Regions from separate parts of the Pseudomonas sp. DSP3-2-3 genome, predicted to be linked through region 1. Evidence: predicted binding sites of a transcription regulator. Region 1 holds the regulator's gene; the other holds the start of a gene.
The links. The regulator FliA, encoded in region 1, starts transcription of late flagellar genes. The targets are predictions, from matches to a motif close to CTAAAGTTTNNNNNNNNNNNGCCGNTAA.
Positions count from the first base shown of each region.

Region 2: a site for FliA is predicted at 10,427-10,454, ahead of ACP7E4_RS29410 (methyl-accepting chemotaxis protein). Genes of this name have one in related genera too.

Region 1 is NZ_JAFCXH010000006.1:194,382-206,238, forward strand. Features, by position in the region: gene ACP7E4_RS09800 (DUF2802 domain-containing protein) at 1-263, opposite strand, end outside; gene ACP7E4_RS09805 (chemotaxis protein CheW) at 264-743, opposite strand; gene ACP7E4_RS09810 (CheW domain-containing protein) at 800-1,639, opposite strand; gene ACP7E4_RS09815 (ParA family protein) at 1,754-2,542, opposite strand; gene motD (flagellar motor protein MotD) at 2,587-3,477, opposite strand; gene ACP7E4_RS09825 (flagellar motor protein) at 3,484-4,224, opposite strand; gene ACP7E4_RS09830 (protein-glutamate methylesterase/protein-glutamine glutaminase) at 4,224-5,360, opposite strand; gene ACP7E4_RS09835 (chemotaxis protein CheA) at 5,412-7,679, opposite strand; gene ACP7E4_RS09840 (protein phosphatase CheZ) at 7,713-8,501, opposite strand; gene ACP7E4_RS09845 (chemotaxis response regulator CheY) at 8,521-8,895, opposite strand; gene fliA (RNA polymerase sigma factor FliA) at 9,187-9,927, opposite strand; gene fleN (flagellar synthesis regulator FleN) at 9,924-10,757, opposite strand; gene flhF (flagellar biosynthesis protein FlhF) at 10,873-11,857, opposite strand, start outside.
Region 2 is NZ_JAFCXH010000052.1:8,587-20,443, forward strand. Features, by position in the region: gene ACP7E4_RS29370 (acetyl-CoA hydrolase/transferase C-terminal domain-containing protein) at 1-1,270, shown strand, start outside; gene ACP7E4_RS29375 (sulfite exporter TauE/SafE family protein) at 1,348-2,166, opposite strand; gene ACP7E4_RS29380 (MBL fold metallo-hydrolase) at 2,267-3,151, opposite strand; gene ACP7E4_RS29385 (xanthine phosphoribosyltransferase) at 3,362-3,931, opposite strand; gene rep (DNA helicase Rep) at 3,975-5,984, opposite strand; gene ACP7E4_RS29395 (putative bifunctional diguanylate cyclase/phosphodiesterase) at 6,201-7,868, shown strand; gene ACP7E4_RS29400 (NorM family multidrug efflux MATE transporter) at 7,919-9,298, opposite strand; gene ACP7E4_RS29405 (LysR substrate-binding domain-containing protein) at 9,456-10,376, shown strand; gene ACP7E4_RS29410 (methyl-accepting chemotaxis protein) at 10,573-11,857, shown strand, end outside.

The sequences.
Region 1 (11,857 bases):
TCGCGCTGTTCAAGTGCGGTGAGCTTGTCAGGCAGAGGCCCGACAATCGCCCGTAGCTCGTGCAAGGCTTCGCCCATTTTCACCGTGCCGTTCTGGAAGTTATCCACACGCCTGGCCAGATCCCGATAGCGCTGGTCGCGCAAGGTATCAGCTTCTTCGCGTGCAAGATCAAGCCGGCGCTGGCGCTTGGTATGCGCCAGGAACATTCCCAGGGTCACGACCCAGAGAATGCCCAGAAAGATGACAGCAACCTCAAGGATCAATCAGATGTTCTCCAGATCCGACCACTCTTCTTCGGACATCATCTTGTCCAGCTCGACGAGGATCAACAGTTCGCCGTTCTTGTTGCACACGCCCTGAATGAACTTGGCGGATTCGTCATTACCGACGTTTGGCGCGGTTTCGACTTCCGACTGACGCAGATAAACCACTTCAGCCACGCTGTCGACCAGAATCCCGACCACTTGCTTGTCGGCTTCGATGATCACGACACGCGTGTTGTCGCTGACTTCCACCGGCTCCAGGCCAAAACGCTGGCGGGTGTCGATGACCGTGACCACGTTGCCGCGCAGGTTGATGATGCCCAGCACATAGCTCGGCGCACCCGGCACCGGAGCGATTTCGGTGTAGCGCAGCACTTCCTGGACCTGCATCACGTTGATGCCATACGACTCATTATCCAGGCGGAAGGTAACCCACTGCAGAATAGGATCTTCGGAACCTTGTGCGGACGACTTCTTCATACCCCTAACCCCTCACGTGTGTGCTGTGCAGGCGACGTCAAAACGTCATCCCATGATTATTTGATTTTTTGCATCTGCTTGACCGCGCCACTGGCAATCAGCTCGGCCAACTCGGAAACGTCCAGTAACGCGCACATGTGTTCAATGACCGTACCCGCCAACCAGGGGCGCTGCCCGCGATGGGCGCGCCATTTGATCTCGCTGGGATCAAGGCGCAGCGAACGGCTGACCTGATGCACCGCCAGACCCCACTCATAGCCTTGAACTGAAATCACGTACTGCAAGCCCTGCCGGAAATCGTCGCGGTAGCGATCCGGCATGATCCAGCGCGCGGTATCCAGTACTTTCAGATTGCCGCCCTGGCTGGGCAGGATGCCGAGGAACCAGTCCGGCTGACCGAACAATGGCGTCAGATCATGCCCGGCCAGCGGATAAATCGATCCCAGGCACACCAGCGGGACCGCCAGCGTCAAACCGGCAACATCAAACAACAGACACTCGAATGGCTCTTCTGCCCAGGCAGGTCGCCCGTCAGTGGTGGGCGGCGGCGTTGGCGTACGTTGCGCCGAAGGCAAATACACCTCAGCCACCGGCTCGACCAAATCCACCACCGGCACAATGATTTCTTCGACGATGGGCACCGGCGCGATGTCAACCCGCGCTACAACTGGCACCGCAACAGCAACCGGCACGGGAGCCGCGACAGCAATGGCGATCGGAGCAGCAGTTGCCAGCATCCGGGCGTCATAAGCCTGCTCCTCAAGAACCGCGGCCTCGAATTCATCGATGCTGGACAGTTCAGGCAGGTCTTCAGTGGCATCCTGAAGCAGCGCATCCAGATAGGACTGGAGCGCCAGTTGCGGTCGTGTTGCGATTTGAACAGGCCGAAGATTCATACGGATGCCACACAATGATTGACGCGATGACCGCTTGATTGAGTTATCGGCCGCAATGAGGCGCGACTTGAATGCTTCTGCACATTGCGCGGCAAGAATGAGCAAAGGTCCACGTCAGGCCACCTGCGCCAGAAGCTGCTCGGACAACAGATGCTGAAGCAGAGCGCGATAGGCCAGCACCGCGCGGCTCTTGTTGTCGAACTGCGACGGCGTGACGCCGGCCCGACTGGCATCGCGCAGACGTGTATCGACCGGCACGTAGGCCTTCCAGACATGTTCCGGAAAGCTGTCACGAAGTAATTTCAGGGTGCCCATCGAGGCCTGGGTCCGCCGGTCGAACAAGGTCGGCACGATGGTGTACGGCAACGGCGTCTTGCGTGAGCGGTTGATCATCGCCAGGGTGTTGACCATGCGTTCCAGGCCTTTGACGGCCAGAAATTCGGTCTGCACCGGAATCACCAACTGCTGGCTCGCCGCCAGCGCATTGACCATCAACACGCCCAGCAACGGCGGGCTGTCGATCAGGGCGTAATCGTAATCCTGCCACAACTGCGCGAGGCTCTTGGCGATGACCAGGCCCAGCCCGTTCTGCCCGGGCGACTGCCGTTCCAGCGTGGCCAGCGCGGTGCTTGAAGGCAACAGCGAGATGCGCTGGTCACTGGTGGGCAACAGCAGCTGACCGGGAAGGCCATCGGTGATGGCGCCCTTGTTCAAAAACAGATCGTAGACACTGTGCTCCAGCAAGTCCGGGTCATGCCCGAAATAGCTGGTCATCGAGCCATGGGGATCCAGATCGACAACGACCACGCGCTTGCCCGCGTCAGCCAGCAATCCGGCTAACGCGATCGTAGTGGTGGTCTTACCGACGCCACCTTTTTGGTTGGCTACTGCCCAGACTCTCATTGTGTTTTTTCCTCCCGCCATGGCAATGGCCATAACGAGAATGACTAGGGGGCGGGTGACGAAGAATTGACGGTATTGCTGCGCACCGCTGGCTTGACTGGCGTGATTGCAGTTTGTGTGCCAGCACGACGCATTGCGGCATCTGGCTGTGCATTGGCCGCCGTGCCCGTCGCGGTCAGGCTGCGACGCACATCCAGGTTGCGGGAAATCACCAGCACGACCCGGCGATTGCGCCCTCGCCCTTCGGCCGTGGTATTGGGCGCCACGGGCTGGAACTCGCCGTAACCGACCGAGGCCATGCGCGCCGGATTGATGCCGTCCATGGCCAGCATTCGCACCACGCTGGCCGAACGCGCCGATGACAGCTCCCAGTTGCTTGGAAACTGCGACGTGTTGATCGGCTGGTCGTCGGTAAACCCTTCGACATGAATCGGGTTGTCGAACGGCTTGATGATCTTCGCAACCTTTTCAATGATCGCGAACGCCTTGTCACTGGGCATCGCGTCGCCGCTGCCGAACAGCAGACTGGAATTGAGCTCCACTTCGATCCACAGCTCGTTGCCACGCACCGTCATCTGATTGGACTTGATCAAGTCGCCGAACGCATCGCGCACATCATCGGCGATGGCTTTGAGTGGATCCGAGGAGTTCTGACCAATGCCGGCATCGGTCTGCTCGCTGTCCTTGACCAGCGGCTGCGCGGGCTTGACGGTCAGCGGACGTTGTTCGCCAATGGGGATCGGCTTGACGCTGCGTTCGCTTTCGTTGAAGACGCCGACCAGCGCTTCAGACAGAATTTTGTACTTACCTTCGTTCAGCGACGAGATCGAGTACATCACCACGAAAAAGGCAAACAGCAAGGTGATGAAGTCGGCGTAGGACACCAGCCAACGCTCGTGATTTTCATGCTCTTCAGGCTGACGACGGCGAGCCATAGCGTGTTACTCCATGAAACCTTGCAGCTTGAGTTCGATGGAGCGCGGGTTTTCGCCCTCGGCGATGGACAGCAGGCCTTCCAGCAACATTTCACGATAGCGCGACTGGCGCAGGGCAATCGCTTTAAGCTTGTTGGCAATCGGCAACAGAATCAGGTTGGCCGACGCGACGCCATAAATGGTTGCGACAAACGCCACGGCGATACCGCTGCCCAGCTGGCTCGGGTCGGCCAGGTTGCCCATGACATGGATCAGGCCCATCACTGCGCCGATGATGCCGACAGTGGGTGCGTAGCCGCCCATGCTTTCGAAGACTTTGGCCGCCTGGATATCGCGGGTTTCCTGAGTGATGAAATCCACTTCCAGAATGCTGCGAATCGCTTGCGGCTCCGCGCCGTCGACCAGCAATTGCAAGCCTTTGCGGGCGTAGGAATCCGGTTCGGTGTCGGCAATCGTTTCCAGACCGAGCAGGCCTTCCTTGCGCGCGGTCAGGCTCCAGTTGACGACCCGGTCGATGCCGCCTGCCAGGTCGATGCGCGGCGGAAACAGAATCCAGCCGACAATTTGCATGGCGCGCATGAACGCGCTCATGGGTGACTGGAGCATCGACGCACCGAGCGTCCCGCCCAGCACGATCAGCGCCGCCGGGCCATTGAGCAACGCGCCCAGATGTCCGCCTTCGAGAAAATTACCGCCAATGATTGCAACAAATGCGAGGGTCAGGCCGATCAGACTCAATACATCCATCAGATACACGCCTCGACCAGATGCCTGCCGATATCATCCAGGCTGTACACCGCGTCGGCCAGGTCGGCTTTGACGATGGCCATGGGCATACCGTAGATCACGCAGCTCGCTTCGTCCTGAGCCCAGATGTGACTGCCGCCCTGCTTGAGCAGGCGCGCACCTTCACGGCCGTCAGCGCCCATGCCGGTCAACACCACGGCCAGCACTTTGTCGCCATAGGACTTGGCAGCGGAACCGAAGGTAATGTCTACGCAGGGTTTGTAATTGAGGCGCTCGTCACCGGGCAGAATCTTCACCGCTCCACGGCCGTCGATCATCATCTGCTTACCACCCGGCGCCAGCAAGGCCAGCCCCGGACGCAGGATGTCACCGTCTTCAGCTTCCTTGACGTTGATGCGGCACAGCTTGTCCAGGCGTTCGGCGAACGCCTTGGTGAACGCTGCGGGCATGTGCTGGATCAGCACAATAGGCGCCGGGAAGTTGGCGGGCAGTTGGGTCAGGACCCGTTGCAGCGCGACCGGGCCGCCGGTGGACGTGCCGATGGCGACCAGTTTGTAGGCTTTGCGTTTGGGTGCCGGGGACGAAGGCGCGTGGCTGCTTGCCGCGGCTGGCGCTGACGAAGCCGATGGACGCGAGGCCAGAGTGCTGCGCGCCGTGACAGGCGTGCCGGGCCTGGTGGTGGCCGGCGCAGGCGCCGCCGGTGTCGGTGCTGACGCGCTGTAACTGCCCAGACGCCGATTGCTGCGAGAAATGCTGTGCACTTTTTCGCACAGCATTTGCTTGACCTTCTCGGGGTTGCGCGAGATGTCTTCGAAATTCTTGGGCAGGAAATCCACCGCGCCGGCGTCCAGTGCATCCAGCGTAACGCGGGCACCTTCGTGAGTCAGCGAGGAGAACATCAATACCGGGGTCGGAATGCGCTGCATGATATGACGCACGGCAGTGATGCCATCCATCATCGGCATTTCGTAGTCCATGGTGATCACATCAGGCTTGAGCGCCAGAGCTTGCTCGATCGCTTCCTTGCCGTTGGTTGCCGTACCGACAACCTGGATGTTCGGGTCCGAAGAAAGGATTTCCGTGACGCGGCGGCGGAAAAAACCGGAATCATCCACCACCAGGACCTTGACTGCCATAAACACTCCATTAGGTTACGCAGGCGACAGACGTCGCCCGCGACACCGGAATCAAATACGCCGGGCGGCGTAACGCTTGAGCATGCTCGGTACATCGAGAATCAAGGCAATGCGACCGTCACCGGTAATGGTGGCGCCCGACATGCCTGGCGTACCTTGCAACATCTTGCCCAGCGGCTTGATTACCACTTCTTCCTGACCTACCAGCTGATCGACGACAAAACCGATTCGCTGGGTGCCGACCGACAGGATCACCACATGACCTTCGCGCTGCTCTTCGTGAGCGGCCGAGCTGATCAGCCAGCGCTTGAGATAGAACAGTGGCAGCGCCTTGTCGCGCACGATGACCACTTCCTGACCATCGACAACGTTGGTGGTCGACAGGTCCAGGTGGAAGATCTCGTTGACGTTGACCAGCGGGAAAGCAAAAGCCTGGTTGCCGAGCATCACCATCAGCGTCGGCATGATCGCCAGGGTCAATGGCACCTTGATGACGATCTTCGAGCCCTGGCCCTTGGTGGAGTAGATATTGATCGTGCCGTTGAGCTGGGCGATCTTGGTTTTCACCACGTCCATGCCCACGCCACGACCCGACACATCGGAAATCTCGGTCTTGGTCGAGAAACCCGGTGCAAAAATCAGGTTGTAGCAGTCGCTGTCGCTCAGGCGATCGGCCGCGTCCTTGTCCATCACACCGCGTTTGACCGCGATGGCGCGCAGGACATTGGGGTCCATGCCTTTGCCGTCATCGGAAATCGACAGCAGGATATGGTCGCCTTCCTGTTCCGCCGAGAGAATCACACGACCGCCACGGGACTTGCCTGAGGCTTCGCGTTCTTCCGGGGTTTCGATACCGTGGTCGACCGCGTTGCGCACCAAGTGGACCAGCGGATCGGCAAGGGCCTCGACGAGGTTCTTGTCCAGGTCGGTTTCTTCGCCGACCAGTTCCAGGTTGATCTCTTTCTTGAGCTGGCGGGCCAGGTCGCGAACCAGACGCGGGAAGCGCCCGAAAACTTTCTTGATCGGCTGCATGCGGGTTTTCATCACCGCAGTCTGCAGATCGGCGGTGACCACATCCAGGTTGGACACCGCCTTGGACATGGCTTCATCGCCGCTGTTCAGGCCCAGGCGCACCAGACGGTTACGCACCAGTACCAGCTCGCCGACCATGTTCATGATCTCGTCCAGCCGCGCGGTATCAACCCGCACAGTGGTTTCCGCTTCGGAAGCCGGCTTGTCCGGACTCGCCGCAGCCGGAGCCTTGGCTGGAACAGGTGCAGCGGCCTTGGCGGGCGCTGGCGCAGCTGCCGGAGCCGGAGCTGGCGCCGGTTTGGCTGCGGCAACCGGAGCAGGCGCTGGCTTGGCAACAGCTGCCGCGACTGGCGCAGCAGCTATGGCTTCAGGCTCGAACTTGCCTTTGCCGTGCAACTGATCCAGCAGGTCTTCGAATTCGTTATCTGAGATTTCATTGCTTTTCGAAGCAGCCGGAGCAGCCGGCGCTGCAACGACAGGCGCAGGCGCTACCGCAGCAGTGGCGTCAAACGAGCCCTTGCCGTGCAGCTGATCCAACAAGGCTTCGAATTCATCGTCGGTGATTTCATTGCTCGCCGCAGCGCCGGTGCTGGCAGCCGGAGCCGCAGCAGCCACTGGCGTTGCGACGGCATCGACCGCGAACTGACCTTTGCCATGCAATTGATCGAGCAGCGATTCGAATTCCTGGTCGCTGATTTCATCGCTGGCCGCTGCCGAAGCAGGGGCAGCAACCGGCGCTGCCGCAGCAGGCGCACTGGCTGACTCGGCTGCCTGAGCCTTGACCGCATTCAGCGAGTCCAGCAGCAGTTCGAATTCGTTGTCGGTAATTTCGTCGGAAGCAGGCGGCGCTTCCTCGATCACTGCCGGAGCGGGCGCAGCGGCTACTTCGTCTGCGGTTGCAGGCTCGGCAAGACGCGCCAGCGCCGCCAGCAATTCCGGCGTGGCGGGTGTGACTTCGGTACGCTCGCGAACTTCGCTGAACATACCGTTGACCGCATCCAGTGCTTCGAGCACCACGTCCATCAATTCGGAGTCGACGCGACGTTCACCCTTGCGCAGGATGTCGAAGACGTTCTCGGCGATGTGGCAGCACTCCACCAGCTCATGGAGCTGGAGGAAGCCGGCGCCGCCTTTTACAGTGTGAAAACCGCGAAAAATTGCATTAAGCAAGTCAGCATCATCAGGTCGGCTTTCCAGCTCGACCAGCTGTTCGGACAATTGCTCCAGAATTTCGCCGGCCTCTACCAGAAAATCCTGAAGGATTTCTTCATCGGCGCCGAAGCTCATTGGGGTGCTCCCTAAAATTAACCGTCAACAGACCTAGAAGCCAAGGCTCGATAGCAGATCGTCTACATCGTCCTGTCCGGACACAACGTCTTCCCGTTTATCGGCATGAATCTGCGGACCTTCACCCTGAGAGAGACCTTTTTGTGGATCTTTTTCTGCGAGGATGGATTCATCGTCATGTTCGATGCCTGCAAAGCGATCGACCTGACTGGCCATGAGCACCAACTTGAGCAGGTTGCTCTCAACTTCAGTGACCAATTGCGTGACGCGCTTGATGACCTGACCGGTAAGGTCCTGGTAATCCTGAGCCAGCAGAATGTCATTGAGGTGGGCAGCGACTTCGTGAGTTTCCCGCTCGCTGCGCGTCAAAAAGCCGTCGACACGTTTGGCCAGCTCACGAAACTCTTCAGCGCCGATTTCCCGACGCATGAAACGTCCCCAGTCCTGGCTCAACGCTTTGGCGTCGTTACTCAAGCCATTCATCAAGGGCGTACTTTGTTCAACCAGATCCATCGTGCGGTTGGCCGCATTTTCGGTAAGCCTGACAACATACGACAAACGCTCGGTAGCATCCGTGATCTGGGACACTTCTTCGGCCTGAGGCATGTTCGGGTCAATCTGGAAATTGACAATCGCGCTGTGCAGCTCGCGGGTGAGCTTGCCGACTTCCTGATACAAGCCGCGATCACGCGTCTGGTTCAGCTCATGGATCAATTGCACGGCTTCGCCGAAACGGCCTTTTTCAAGGCACATCACCAGCTCATGCGCGTGTTTTTTCAGGGTTGACTCAAAGTCGCCCTGAGATGTCTCTTTATGCTCCATAGCGCCCTCGCGGCAAACATCAGCTATTGACGCGCTCGAAGATCTTTTCGATCTTTTCTTTCAGCACTTGGGCCGTAAATGGCTTCACGACATAACCGTTGACGCCAGCCTGGGCCGCTTCGATGATCTGGTCGCGCTTGGCTTCGGCCGTGACCATCAGCACCGGAAGGTGCTTGAGTCGTTCATCGGCGCGCACCTGACGCAACAGGTCGATGCCGGACATGCCTGGCATGTTCCAGTCAGTGACCAGAAAGTCGAAAGCACCGCTCTGCAACATTGGCAGCGCGGTGAGTCCGTCATCGGCTTCGGCCGTGTTGGTGAATCCCAAATCACGCAACAGGTTTTTGATGATCCGCCGCATCGTTGAGAAGTCATCAACGATGAGGATTTTCATGTTCTTGTCCAATTCGACCTCCAAGCAGTCTTTAACGCGTTCAGCACCTGAACGCGCTGTTCAATCAATACCGGCACAGCTCACATCGGCTGTACTAAAACGACGACGGGCTTGGTAAATCAACAGTCAAGAAACCGGGCAGCAGCTCGACTTGCCGCCAGAGAGGTAAACCACCTTCCAACAGCTCGCAGTAGCGCCAATGACCGGTTCCCGCCTTGTCCATCTCCCCACACAACGCTTTGCACAGCCGGCTTACACGCACAGCGCAACCCTACGGATGCGCCATACCTGTCAACGCGCTCGCCACTCTCCCAAACGCCCTCGCAAACGAGCTGCGCACTGGCTGTGTAACTGGCTGACTCGCGACTCGCTGACCCCAAGGACCTCACCGATTTCCTTGAGATTCAGCTCCTCGTCATAGTACAGCGCCAACACCAGTCGCTCGCGCTCTGGCAAATTGGCAATCGCATCTGCTAACGCGGCCTGGAAACGTTCGTCTTCCAGATCCCGCGACGGCTCAAGCGAACCGCTTGCGCCGTCCTCGTGCAGCCCTTCATGTTCGCCGTCCTGCAACAGGTCGTCGAAACTGAACAAGCGGCTGCCCAGGGTATCGTTCAAAATCCCGTAATAATCATCGAGACTCAATTGGAGTTCGGCCGCAACCTCGTGATCTTTAGCGTCACGACCTGTTTTAGCTTCAATTGAGCGAATTGCGTCACTGACCATGCGCGTATTGCGGTGAACCGAACGTGGTGCCCAGTCACCTTTGCGCACTTCATCGAGCATCGCGCCACGAATCCGGATACCCGCATAGGTTTCGAAACTCGCGCCTTTTGTGCAGTCGTATTTGGTCGACACTTCAAGCAGCCCGATCATCCCGGCCTGGATCAAGTCCTCGACCTGGACACTGGCCGGCAAACGCGCCAGCAAGTGATAGGCGATGCGCTTGACCAGCGGCGCATAGCGCTCGATGAGCTCGTACTGAGAGTTCTTGGAGGTCTTGCTATACATCTGATAGCCGCTGGCTGTCATTGGACAGGCCCCGCAAATGTCTGGTGGACAAGTCGCTCGACGAAGAACTCAAGATGACCGCGCGGATTGGCCGGCAGCGGCCAGGTGTCGACTTTCTGCGCGATGGCCTTGAAGGCCAGGGAGCATTTGGAACGCGGGAACGCTTCGTAAACGGCACGCTGCTTCTGCACCGCCTTGCGCACGCACTCGTCGTAAGGCACGGCGCCGACGTATTGCAGGGCAACATCGAGGAAACGGTCGGTCACTTTGGTCAGCTTGGCAAACAGGTTGCGGCCTTCCTGCGGGCTCTGGGCCATGTTGGCCAGGACCCGGAAGCGATTCATGCCGTAGTCGCGGTTGAGCAGCTTGATCAGCGCGTAGGCGTCAGTGATCGAGGTCGGTTCGTCGCACACCACCAGCAAGACTTCCTGGGCGGCCCGCACAAAGCTCACCACCGACTCGCCAATGCCGGCGGCCGTATCGATGACCAGTACGTCAAGGTTATCGCCAATATCGCTGAAAGCCTGAATCAGACCGGCATGCTGCGCCGGCGTCAGATGCACCATGCTCTGCGTGCCGGAAGCGGCTGGCACGATGCGAATCCCGCCCGGCCCTTGAAGCAGTACGTCGCGCAATTCGCAACGGCCTTCAATGACATCGGCAAGGGTGCGCTTGGGCGTAAGCCCCAGCAACACGTCGACATTGGCCAGGCCAAGGTCAGCGTCCAGCAGCATGACGCGCCGGCCAAGCTCGGCCAAGGCCAGCGAGAGGTTCACTGACACGTTAGTCTTACCGACGCCACCTTTGCCGCCGGTCACCGCGATCACCTGTACGGGATGCATGCTGCCCATGTTATTTCATTACCTTGTCTTGCGTAGACCCAAGCCACATTGGGGGCTGCACGTTCGCTGAGGAACAATGCGTGGCAGACCATCGATGCAGGTAAATTCCAGTAGTTCGTTTCACCTAACCCACCCGCTTGCTGGGGTTGTGATACAGGTCGGCAAACATATCCGCCATCGCTTCTTCGCTAGGCTCTTCCTGCATCTGCACATTGACCGCACGAGTCACCAATTGGTGCCGACGCGGAAGGTGTAAATCATCAGGTATTCGCGGTCCGTCAGTCAGGTAGGCAACAGGAAGCTCATGACTGATCGCCAGGCTGAGCACTTCGCCCAGGCTGGCGGTTTCGTCCAGTTTGGTCAGGATGCACCCGGCCAGACCGCAACGTTTGTAACTGTGGTAGGCCGCGGTCAGCACTTGCTTCTGACTGGTCGTTGCCAACACCAGATAATTACGCGCCTTGATGCCACGCCCGGCGAGGCTTTCGAGTTGCATGCGCAGGGCCGGATCGCTGGCTTGCAGACCTGCGGTGTCGATCAACACCACGCGTTTGCGCAGCAGCGGCTCCAGTGCCTGAGCCAGCGACTGGCCTGGATCGACATGCGTCACCGGCACATTGAGGATGCGACCCAAAGTCTTGAGTTGCTCCTGAGCGCCGATGCGAAAACTGTCCATGCTCACCAGAGCGATATTCTGTGCGCCGTACTTCAACACATAGCGCGCTGCCAGTTTGGCGAGTGTGGTGGTTTTACCCATGCCAGCCGGGCCGACCATGGCAATCACGCCACCCTCTTCAAGGGGCTCGATTTCCGGGGTGGCAATCATCCGCGCCAGGTGCGCCAGCAGCATGCGCCAGGCCTGACGAGGCTCTTCAATTTCGCTGACCATCGCCAGCAGATCGCGGGACAGCGGGCCGGACAGACCGATACGTTGCAGGCGACGCCACAGATTGGCCTGCTGCGGACGGCTGCCTTGCAGTTGATTCCAGGCCAGCGAACCCAGCTGGACTTCCAGCAGTTCACGCAGACCATTCAATTCGAAGCGCATGTTTTCGTAAGCGCGCTGGCCGCCAGCCGGTTCGGACGGGGCTGCTTGAGCTTGCACGAAT
Region 2 (11,857 bases), on a different contig from region 1:
TTCGACGCCGAACATGCCGGTGGGTTATCAGGATCATTTCATTGGTCTGCACGCCAGCACGCTGGTGCGCGACGGCGGCACGTTGCAGATCGGCATCGGCGCCATGGGCGACGCTTTGACCGCTGCGTTGCTGGCCCGGCAAGCCGATAACGAAACCTATCGCGCCTTGCTCGCCGAGTTGAATCTCAGCGACTGGCAAGTCTTGATCGACCGCGAAGGTGGCGTGCTGCCGTTCGTTTCCGGGCTATATGGTTGCAGCGAAATGTTCGTCAACGGCCTGTTGGTGTTGGTCGATGCCGGGATCATTCGGCGCAAGGTCTACGCCGATGTGATGCGTCAGCGCGAGGCCAACGAGGGCACGCTGGACGAAACCGCACACACCGACGGAGTTATCGTGCATGGCGGGTTTTTCCTCGGGCCGCAGAGTTTTTATGCCCGTTTGCGTGAGTTTTCCCTGGAGCGTCTCGGCCAGTTCAACATGACCGCCATCAGTTACATCAACGAGCTGTATGGCAATGAAGAGCTCAAACGCCTGCAACGCCGCGACGCGCGCTTTATCAACAGTGTGTTTACCGTGACGCTGATGGGCGCAGCGGTGGCGGATCAACTCGAAGACGGGCGGGTTTTGAGCGGTGTCGGCGGCCAGTACAACTTTGTTGCTCAAGCCCACGCGCTGGAAGGCGCACGTTCGATTCTGATCCTGCGCAGCTGGCGCGAAGCGGGCGGCGAGGTCAATTCGAACATCGTTTGGGAATACGGCCACACCACGATTCCCCGGCACCTGCGGGACATCATCGTGACTGAATACGGCATTGCCGATTTGCGCGGCAAAACCGACTCCGCCGTCATCGAAGCCATGCTCAATATCAGCGACTCGCGTTTCCAGGTGGGCTTGATCGAGCAGGCGCAAAAAATCGGCAAGCTGCCCAAGGATTTCCGCCTCGACCCGCGCTTCGCGCAGAACTCCCCCGAGCGCTTGCAGGCGATTGCCGAGCAGTTTTCGCAGTTGTTTACCGAATACCCGCTGGGCTGCGACTTCAGTATTGAAGAGCGCGATTTGCTCAGGGCGCTGAACTGGCTGGAGAGCAAATTCAAGCTCACGGAAATCCTCGAACTGGGCAAAGCCACGCTGGACGCCCCGGAACCTTCGGCATTCCCGGCGCAGCTTGAGCGCATGCAACTCGATCAACCGCAGGGTTTGAAGGAAGAGCTGTATCAGCGATTGTTGTTGGCAGGGTTGCAGAGCACGGCCGGATCACAATCCGTGTAGGAGATTCCCGGTCGTCCAGACTCCGCTGTCGGGAAACAAACACCGGCCCCGCTCCAACGAGTTGCGTTCCGTCAGCATCAGGCAGACATCACACTCACCACCAACATCAGCCCCGCACCGATTCCCACCACGGCAAACAGCTGCCGCAATCGCGGCCCGGCGAGGTAGCGGGAAATCTGCCGTCCGGCGACCAGGCCGACCACCGCGCCTGCTGCAAATGGCGCGCCGACGGCCCAGTGCATCACGCCGCTCAGCGTTGCGGTGATCACGCTGCCGAGGGAAACCAGGGCAATGACCGCCAATGAAGTGGCCACCACGCTTTTCATGTTCAGGTCGGTGTAGCGCGTCAGCGCCGGGATTATCACGAAGCCGCCGCCAACCCCCAGCAATCCGGATAACAGGCCCGCCAGCATGCCGGTCAGCGTCAGCGCGCGCAGACACGGCATGGTCCAGCGCAAGCGACCTTGCAGCGGGTTCAGGACACAGGGCAGAAAATCCGGGCGGGTGGCTGACGGACCGTGGCGCAGTTCGCAGCTGGCTTTGCGGAAAATTCGCACGCAGGCATACATCAAGACCGCCGAGAACAGCAGCGCCAGCGGCGTGTTCGGCAGTTGATGGGCAAGCCACAACCCCAGCGGCGCGATGACGATGCCGATGCTGGCGATATAGCCCGCAGCGCGATAGCGCACGATGCCTTCGCGCAAACCCAGAATCGCACCGACCGCCGACGCCAGGCCGACTGCCAGCAATCCCACGGGCGCGGCCTCGACCATCGACAGGCCAAGACCAAACACCAGCAATGGCACGGCGAGAATGCCGCCACCGGCCCCGGTCAACGCCAATATCGCGCCGATCAACGTGCCCAGGCCTGCGCCCAGGAGTTGGTGCTCGTTCATGCGCCGTCCGCAATGCCGGTCGCGTCGCCGTCAATGATGACTGGGCGCCGGAGGTCATTGGGTGTTTGCATGGCATCGATTCCAGAAATGAGTGGCCGGTTCAAAGGACGTTCAGCGGAATTTTCAGGTAACTGATACCGTTTTCTTCCGGCTCCGGAAGGTGGCCGCAGCGCATGTTGATCTGCACCGAAGGCAGGATCAGCACGGGCATGTCCAGGGTCGCATCGCGGGCTTCGCGCATTTTCACGAAGGCTTCTTCATCAATGCCTTCGTGGATGTGGATATTGTCGGCGCGCTGCTCGGCAACGGTGGTCATGTATCGCAGTTCGCGGCCGTTTGGCAGGTAGTCATGGCACATGAACAGTCGCGTGCTGGCCGGGAGGCTGAGGATTTTATGAATCGAGCGATACAGCGTGCGGGCGTCGGCGCCGGGAAAGTCGCAGCGCGCGGTGCCGTAGTCGGGCATGAATAAGGTGTCGCCAACGAACGCCACGGTTTCGCCCGCCACTTCCACGAGGTAGGTCATGCACGCCGGAGTGTGGCCAGGCGTGTGCATCGCCCGCGCTTCAAGCGTGCCGATCTGGAATGACCTGCCGTCGCCCAGTAGCACATCGAACTGGCTGCCATCGCGGGCGAAACTGCCCGGCGCGTTGAACAGCGCACCGAACACTTTCTGCACCTGGGTGATATGACTGCCGATGGCGATCTGCCCTTGCAGCTGGTCTTTCAGGTACGCGGCTGCGGAAAGATGATCGGCGTGGACATGGGTTTCGAGAATCCATTGCACCGATGCCTGCAGCTCCCGAACGCGGGCGATCAAGCGGTCGGCGGACTCGGTGCCGGTACGCCCGGACTTGGGGTCGTAGTCCAGCACGCTATCGATCAGGGCGCAGTGTTTGCTGCCCAGATCCATGACCAGATAACTGATGGTCGAGGTGAGAGGATCGAACAATGCTTCGATGTACAAGCGCTCGCCAATGATCATGGGGTCTCCAAAACGGTTGTTGAGGCTGGCGGGTTGGGTATTCCCGACACCCTGCCAGCAAACAAGGATTCTGGTAGGAGGGGACTCGTCTGACTGATGAGAACCCCGTGGGACCGGATTTATCCGGGAAGAGGCCGGTTCATTCACTGCATTTGGTCGTCAGAAATGCCGTCTTCCCGGATAAATCCGGTCCCACATGTTAGTAATTGCCTACAAAAATGTAACAACCCCGCCCGCCAGGGACTTCACTCGTGCCAGCGATTCGACACGATAACCTTGGGCGTCCAGTTCGGCGCGGCCGCCCTGAAATGACTTCTCGATCACGATGCCCAGCCCGGCAACGGTTGCGCCGGCTTGCTTGATGATCGAAATCAGCGCCTGGGACGCCTTTCCGTTGGCCAGGAAGTCATCGATGATCAGCACTTTGTCATTGCTGTTCAGATGCCGTGGCGAAATGGCGACGGTGCTTTCGGTCTGCTTGGTGAACGAATACACCGTGGCCGACAGCAGGTTTTCCGTCAGCGTCAGGGATTGATGCTTGCGGGCGAAGATCACCGGCACGCCGAGCCGCAGGCCGGTCATGATCGCCGGCGCGATGCCCGAGGCTTCGATAGTAACGATCTTGGTGATGCCCGAGTCGGCGAACAGCGTGGCGAATTCATCGCCGATCAGCTGCATCAGCGCAGGATCGATCTGATGATTGAGAAACGCATCGACCTTCAACACCTGGTCGGATAAGACGATGCCTTCATCGCGAATTTTCTGGTGCAGTGCTTCCACGTCGGTTCCTCGGCTGCGCTGATGTGCGCAAAAAAAGTCAATTCTAGCGTTTGAGCATGGCACGAATATCCGCCAATGCCGTATTGCCGCGCACGGCTTTCACTTCAGTGGGTGTGTCGTCGTTGCCTTCCCAGGCCAGATCGTCCGGGGGCAGTTCGTCGAGGAAGCGGCTTGGCGAGCAATCGATGATCTCGCCATATTGCTTGCGCTTGGCGGCAAAGGTGAACGCCAGCGTCTGGCGCGCGCGGGTGATGCCCACGTAAGCCAGGCGCCGCTCTTCCTCGATGGTGTCGGCTTCGATGCTGGAGCGGTGCGGGAGAATTTCCTCTTCCATGCCCATGATGAACACGTAAGGAAATTCCAGGCCCTTGGAGGCGTGCAAGGTCATCATCTGCACACCTTCGGCGCCGTCTTCCTCTTCCTGCTGACGTTCGAGCATGTCGCGCAGGACCAGCTTGCCGATGGCCTCCTCAATGGTCATGGTGCCTTCCTCGTCTTTTTCGAGGGTGTTTTTCAACGCCTCGATCAGGAACCAGACGTTGCCCATGCGGTAATCGGCGGCCTTGTCACTGGAGCTGTTCTGCCGCAGCCAGTTTTCATAATCGATGTCCATGACCATGCTGCGCAGCGCGCCAATCGGGTCGTCCTGGGCGCATTGCTCGCGCACGCGGTCCATCCAGCGTTTGAAACGCTGCAAACGGTCGGTGTAGCGGCTGTCCAGATGCTCGCCCAGGCCGATTTCGTCGGTGGCGTTGTACATCGAAATCTTGCGCTCGGTGGCGTAGTTGCCGAGTTTTTCCAGGGTTGTCGAGCCGATTTCCCGACGCGGCACGTTGATCACGCGCAGGAAGGCGTTGTCGTCGTCCGGGTTTACCAGCAAACGGAAATACGCCATCAGGTCTTTCACTTCCTGACGTCCGAAAAAGCTGTTGCCACCTGACAGACGATACGGCACCTGATGGTGCTGGAGTTTTAGCTCGATCAGTTTCGCCTGATAGTTGCCGCGATACAGAATCGCAAAATCGCTGTAAGGCCGATCAGTGCGCAAGTGCAGGCTGAGAATTTCCACGGCCACACGCTCGGCTTCGGCGTCTTCGTTGCGGCAGCGGATCACGCGAATTTCATCGCCATGACCCATCTCGCTCCACAACTGTTTTTCGAAGGCGTGGGGATTGTTGGAAATCAGCACGTTGGCGCAGCGCAGGATGCGGCTGGTGGAGCGGTAGTTCTGCTCCAGCATGACCACTTTCAGCGACGGATAGTCGTCCTTGAGCAGCATCAGGTTTTCCGGCCGCGCGCCGCGCCAGGCATAGATCGACTGGTCGTCGTCGCCCACCACGGTGAACTGGTTGCGCATGCCGATCAGCAACTTCACCAGCAAATACTGGCTGGCGTTGGTGTCCTGGTATTCATCGACGAGCAAGTAACGGACCTTGTTCTGCCACTTTTCGAGAATGTCGGCGTGTTCCTGGAAGAGTTTCACCGGCAGCAGGATCAGGTCGTCGAAATCCACTGCGTTGTACGCCTTGAGCGTGCGCTGATAGTGGGTGTAGACGATGGCGGCGGTCTGCTCCTTGGGGTTGCGGGCGTTGGCCAGGGCTTCGGGTGGCAGGATCAGGTCGTTTTTCCACGAGCCGATCATGTTCTTGATCTCGTCGACCCCATCGTCGCCGGAATACTCCTTCTGCATGATGTCGGTCATCAGCGCTTTGACGTCAGTCTCGTCAAAGATCGAGAAGCCCGGCTTGTAGCCCAGCCGCGTGTGCTCCTTGCGGATCACGTTGAGGCCCAGGTTGTGGAAGGTGGAAACGGTCAGGCCACGGCCTTCGCCAGCGCGCAGCAAGGTGCCGACCCGCTCCTTCATCTCCCGCGCAGCCTTGTTGGTAAAAGTCATGGCGACGATGTATTGGGCACGAATGCCGCAATTCTGGATCAGATGAGCAATCTTGCGCGTGATCACACTGGTCTTGCCGGAGCCTGCGCCGGCGAGCACCAAAAGAGGGCCGCCGACGTAGTTCACGGCTTCTTGTTGCCGGGGATTGAGTCGGGACATAACAGGGAGAGGGTCACAAGCGAAATGGGCGGGCATTTTAACAGGCTGCGACGTTTGTGCGGCCACCGTCCGCCCCTGTACTTGCACTAAATATCGCTGCGCTATCTAATCCTGTAAGTTTTGTTACATTTGCGTACCAGTGCGCTGTAAAGGCGCTGGTTTGGCCCCGCTTCTTTGGGCTTTTTTGCTCGTCCTTGACGAGCCTAGGGAGCTAGCTTGTCTACGCTTTTCCAACCCGTGCGACTGTTATTGCTGGCCCAAGAGCCGGAATGGCAAGCATTGCTGCGCGTTTGCCTGGTTCCGCTGGATGGCATTGAATTGCTGTGTGGCGCGGACTGGAGTGAGGTCAGCGAGCATATTGTCGACCAGAGCAATACGGTATTGCTGACCACGCCCGCGCTGCAACCTGCGCCGGGGCGCTGCAGTTTGCCCGTCGTAATGCTGCTGGAGCAGGAACCGCCTGTCGGACCGGTCGGCGCTGTCGACTGGCTGGTGCGCGGCAGCCTGACGACTGACACCGTGCGCCGCTGCCTGCGGCATGTCCGCGAAAAAGGCTTGCTGGAAGACACACTGCAACGCCTGGCCGAACAGGACACGTTGACCGGCATCGCCAATCGCCAGGGTTTTCAGACGTTGCTGACCGCGCGTTTGCTGGAAAACGAAGGCCGTGGGCTGGCCCTTGGGCATCTGGATCTGGACAATTTCCGCCGCGCCAACGATGCCCTTGGTCATCAGGCGGGTGATCGGTTGATTCTGCAGGTCGTGGCGCGCCTCAAAAGCCAGTTGGAAGTTGGCGATCAGATAGCCCGTTTGGGCAGTGACGAATTTGCCTTGTTAATTGACACGCGGCGGGCGCCACGCCGCGCCGAGTGGATGGCTGAACGCATCACCGAAGCGCTGGCCGAGCCGTACTGGGTCGATGGCGAAAGCCTGCTGATCGGCTGCAGCCTGGGAATCGCCCACTCGCGCGCCCTGGCCGGGGCTGATCCGTTGATGTGGCATGCACACATCGCCATGCAACAGGCCAAAGGTGTTCAGGGCTGCACCTTTCATGTCTTCAACGAACGCATCAATCGCAATGCCCGCAGCCTCGCCGATCTGGAAAGCGAACTGCGTCGGGCGCTGCGGCGTGACGAGCTGGAATTGCACTATCAACCCAGGCTTTGCCTGACCAGCGGGCGCATCGTAGGCCTGGAAGCGCTGGTGCGCTGGCGTCACAAGGAACGTGGCTTGTTGCCGCCTAGCGAATTCGTGCCACTGGCCGAGCAAAGCGGCTTGATTGTGCCGCTGGGCTACTGGGTGATTTCCCGAGCCTTGCGCGACATGCAAGCGCTGCGCGAACTCGGCATGCCGCCGCTGCACATGGCAATCAACCTGTCGTTCCGCCAGTTTCAGGACAATCAGTTGCTGGCGACGTTGAGCCGTTTGATTGCCGACCGTGGCGTCGATGCGCAATGGCTGGAGTTCGAGCTGACCGAAACCGCCGTCATGCGCCGTAGCGATCTGGTCAAGCACACCATGGATGCGCTGGGCAGGCTCGGCGTGCGCTTTTCCCTGGACGACTTTGGCACCGGCTTTTCGTCGTTCGTGCATCTGAACAGCCTGCCCATTGCGCTGCTCAAGATCGACCGAAGTTTCGTCGCGGAAATGGAGCAGCGCGAAGAAAACCGCAAGCTGGTCCACGCCATGATCAATCTGGCTCACAACCTGAGCCTGGAAGTGGTGGCCGAAGGCGTCGAGAACGTCGAGCAACTGGCCTTGCTGCGCAGTTTTGGCTGCGATCAGGTACAGGGCTACCTCATCAGCCGCCCGCTGGCGATGCCGGGTCTGATTGAGTTCCTGACCTTCGATCAAGGTGTTTCGCGGTCGTTGAGTAGTTTTTGATCAGGAAAATCGCTTGAATTAACTGCGGTCCAACGGGCCCGGAACCGCGTTCAAGCCACCACTGCCGCACCCGCTTCGCGCCGTAACAACCGCGAAGTCTTCCTCTCAAACGCATAGGTCAGCGCCAGTGCCGAGCACAGCAAGCCGAGCGCCAGGCCCCACCACACGCCTACTGCGCCCTGATTCATATAGAAACCCAGAATCCACGCCGCAGGTGCTGCGACCAGCCAATAACTGGCCAGCCCGATCAGGAAGGTGGTCTTGGCATCCTTGAAACCGCGAATGGCACCCATGGCGATGGTTTGCGTGCCATCGAGGATTTCGAACCAGGCGGCAATCGCCAGCAGTTTTACCGCCAGATCGACAATGTCGGCGAACGCCGGGTCATTGATGTCCAGGAACAGCCCGATGATCAGGTGCGGCGCCAGCCAGAACAGCACGCCGAACGCGAGCATCACGCTGCCGCCGAAGACGATGCCCGCACGCCCGGCGGTCCGGGCCAGCAACAGATTGCCCGCACCGTAATGCTGGCCGATGCGCATGGTCACGGCGTAGGAAATGCCCACTGGAATCATGAACGCCATGGATACCGTTTGCAGCGCGATCTGGTGCGCAGCCATCTGCGTGCTGCCCATTGCACCCATGCAGAACGCGGCGAACGTAAACAACCCGGTTTCTACAGCGTAAGTGCCGCCAATGGGTAAGCCCAGGCGCCACAGCTCTTTGAGATGGCTGCGCGATAGCTGCCAGAAGCCCTGGCGAATCGGATAAGCCGCATAAGCCGGATGCCGCTGAATGTGCAGCGCAAGGATCAGCGCCATGACGTTGGTCACGATCGCCGTCACCAGCCCGATCCCCATCAAGCCCAGGTACGGCAACCCGAACAGGCCGTGAATAAACGCATAGTTGAGGCCGAAGTTGGCGGCCGCGCCGCCCAGGCTGATAGCCATGACCGGCCCGGCACGCCCCAGCGCACTGGTGAAACCGCGCAGCGCCATAAAGGTCAGCAAACCCGGCAGCGCCAACGGCAAAGTGATCAGGAACTGACCGGCCATGTGCACATTGTCTTCGGTCTGGCCCAGGTGTCGAAGAATCGGCTCCAGATTCCACAGTATCAACATCGCAATCAGCGCCATGCCCCACGCCAGCCAGATACCGGCCTGAACCAGCTGGGTCGCGCCTCTGCTGTCGCCTGCGCCGTGACGAATCGCGACCAGCGTGCCGACCGCGGCCATGACGCCAACGCAGAAAAACGAAATGAAGCTGTAACTGGCTGCGCCCAAGCCGCCGCCCGCCAACGCCTCGGGACCGATCTGGCCCATCATCACGGTGTCGGTGAACACCATCAACATGTGCGCCATCTGTGAAGCGATCAGCGGCCCGGCCAGGCGCAGGATGATCCAGAGTTCTTTGATGGCAGGTTGTTGCATGGCGATGGTGCTCGAATTCGAAGGTATTGATGAGCGGCACATTCTCGACAATTAGCCGCGCATGCACAAAGGGATAAATCAGATCAGTTGCATGAGTAAAACTCATGCTTGCGGATATGAGCTAAAGTTAGCTTTCCCCGCAGCAGGAAAGATCTGAATGGCCCGTAGTCTTGCTCCTCTCTATGCGCTTCGTGCATTCGAAGCGGCCGCGCGGCACAGCTCGTTCACCCGCGCTGCCGAAGAGTTATCCATCACGCAAAGCGCGGTCAGCCGACACATTCGTACGCTGGAAGAGCATTTCGCCTGCCGATTGTTTCAACGCAAGGGTCGCACCCTGCAACTTACCGAGGCCGCACGCACCTTGCTGCCCGGCGTGCGGGACGGGTTTTCGGCGCTGGAGCGGGCGTGCAGCACGCTGTTGAGCGACGAAGGTGTGCTGCGTATGAAGGCTCCGCCGACCTTGACCATGCGCTGGCTACTGGCGCGGCTCAGCCGTTTTCGCCATCTGCAAGTCGGTAACGAAGTTCAGCTGACCAGCGCCTGGGTCGAAATCGATGTGGTGGATTTCAGTCAGGAACCCTTTGATTGCGCGGTATTGCTCAGTCGCGGGCATTTTCCGGCGGACTGGGAAGCGATTTACTTGTTCCCTGAACTGCTGATTCCGGTCGGAGCGCCGAGCTTGCTTGAAGAGCTGCCCTGGGATATCGAGCGTCTGGCCAGCGCCGAACTGCTGCACCCGACACCGGATCGCCGCGACTGGCGAACCTGGCTGGAACGCACGGGTTTGTCAGCGCAGGTATCACTCAAGGGCGGCCAGGTCTTCGATACGCTGGAGCTGGGCATGATCGCTGCCGCCCGAGGTTATGGGGTGTCGATGGGCGATTTGCTGATGGTCGCCGAGGACGTGGCGCACGGTCGCATGAGCCTGCCGTGGCGCACCGCCGTGCACAGCGGCGAGGATTATTATCTGGTCTGGCCGCGTACGAGGCCCGGGACAGAGCGGCTGCGTCGACTGGGTGATTTTCTGCAAAGCGAAGTCCAGGCCATGGAGTTGCCGGACGTGGAAATTCTCAAGTAGATGGTCGGCGGATTTCAGTATCGCAATCGTTTGCTAATCCGACGGGTGCGCTCAAGTATTCATCTGAGTGGCCGATGTTGAGGGCATGGGAGCATTCGTACCAAAAAGCCAACGAAAAGCCCTAAAAATCAAATAGATAATTTACTGAACAGTCATTCGGGATCTAAAGATTCTAGCTGTTTGGTCAGGAGCCCTTATGTCAAAGCCCCGCGCTCGAATTGCCTCGCAACTCGGTATAGCTCTGGCCGTTATTCTGGCGGTTGTCATCAGCGGCAGTACCGTTTTTGCGTTGCGTTCACTGGACTCTGCCAACCTCGTCATTCGTGAAGAGCATATGGGCAGTGAAGCGCGGTTGCTGGCGGATCAGCTCACCACCTTTCATAGCACCTTGCGTGACAGCACCCAGCGCCTGGCCGGGTTGTTTGAAAAACGCTTCGCTGGTGGCCTGACTGTTCAGGCCGACAAACCTGTCACGGTCGCCGGGGTGCAGACGCCGGGTCTGTATGAAGGCGCCACAGCCCTGAACAATGACTTCACCGAAGTCGACAGCTTCCGCCAACTGACAGCCGGGGTTGCCACGGTGTTCGTGCGCAGCGGCGACGACTTTATCCGGATCAGTACGTCGGTGACCAAACAGGACGGCACGCGAGCCATTGGTACGCAACTGGACCACAAGAGTCCTGCGTATGACCGCTTGATCGCCGGACAAAGCTATGTCGGCAAAACCGTGTTGTTCGATCGCAATTACATGACGCAATACTCCCCGGTGCGTGACACCAGCGGCAAAGTCATTGCAGTGCTGTTTGTCGGCTTTGATTACACCGATGCGCAAAATGCTCAGTTCGAAAACCTGAGGAATTTCCGCATCGGCACCACGGGCTCACTGGCGCTGCTGGATGACCAAGGCCGCTGGCTGGTTCCACCGGCAGGCGCGCAAGCTCCGGAGCAGGCAGGCAAAACCGTCGCTGACGTCGTCAAGCAACCGGGCAAGGGTCAGTTCTGGAACGACACCGCTCAGGATTTCTACAGCGTTGCCCAGCCGTTCAAGGACGGCCCATGGACGGTGCTCGCGAGCATGCCGAAAGCTGAAATCAGCGCGGTGACCTGGAGCGTCGGCACGCAGCTGGCGATTGGCAGTCTGCTGGCCATGTTTATCGCGGTCGGTTCGGCAATCTGGCTGTTGCGCAGCAAACTGCAGCCGCTGTCCGATCTGGTGCGTCAGGCCGAAGCCTTGGGGGCCGGTGATCTGAGCGTGCGCCTGAATGTGTCCAGTCACGACGAAATCGGTCAGTTGGCGGGCAGCTTCAACAAGATGGGCGAGGCCTTGTCGACCATGGTTTCTCACATCCGCACTGCCGCGCAGCAAGTCAGCAGCCGCGCCCACGAATTGTCCGGCTTGTCGGGTGGTGCGTATGAAGGCATGGAGCAGCAGTCCGGCGAAATCACCAGCATGGCCGGTGCCGTTGAGGAGTTCAGCGCCA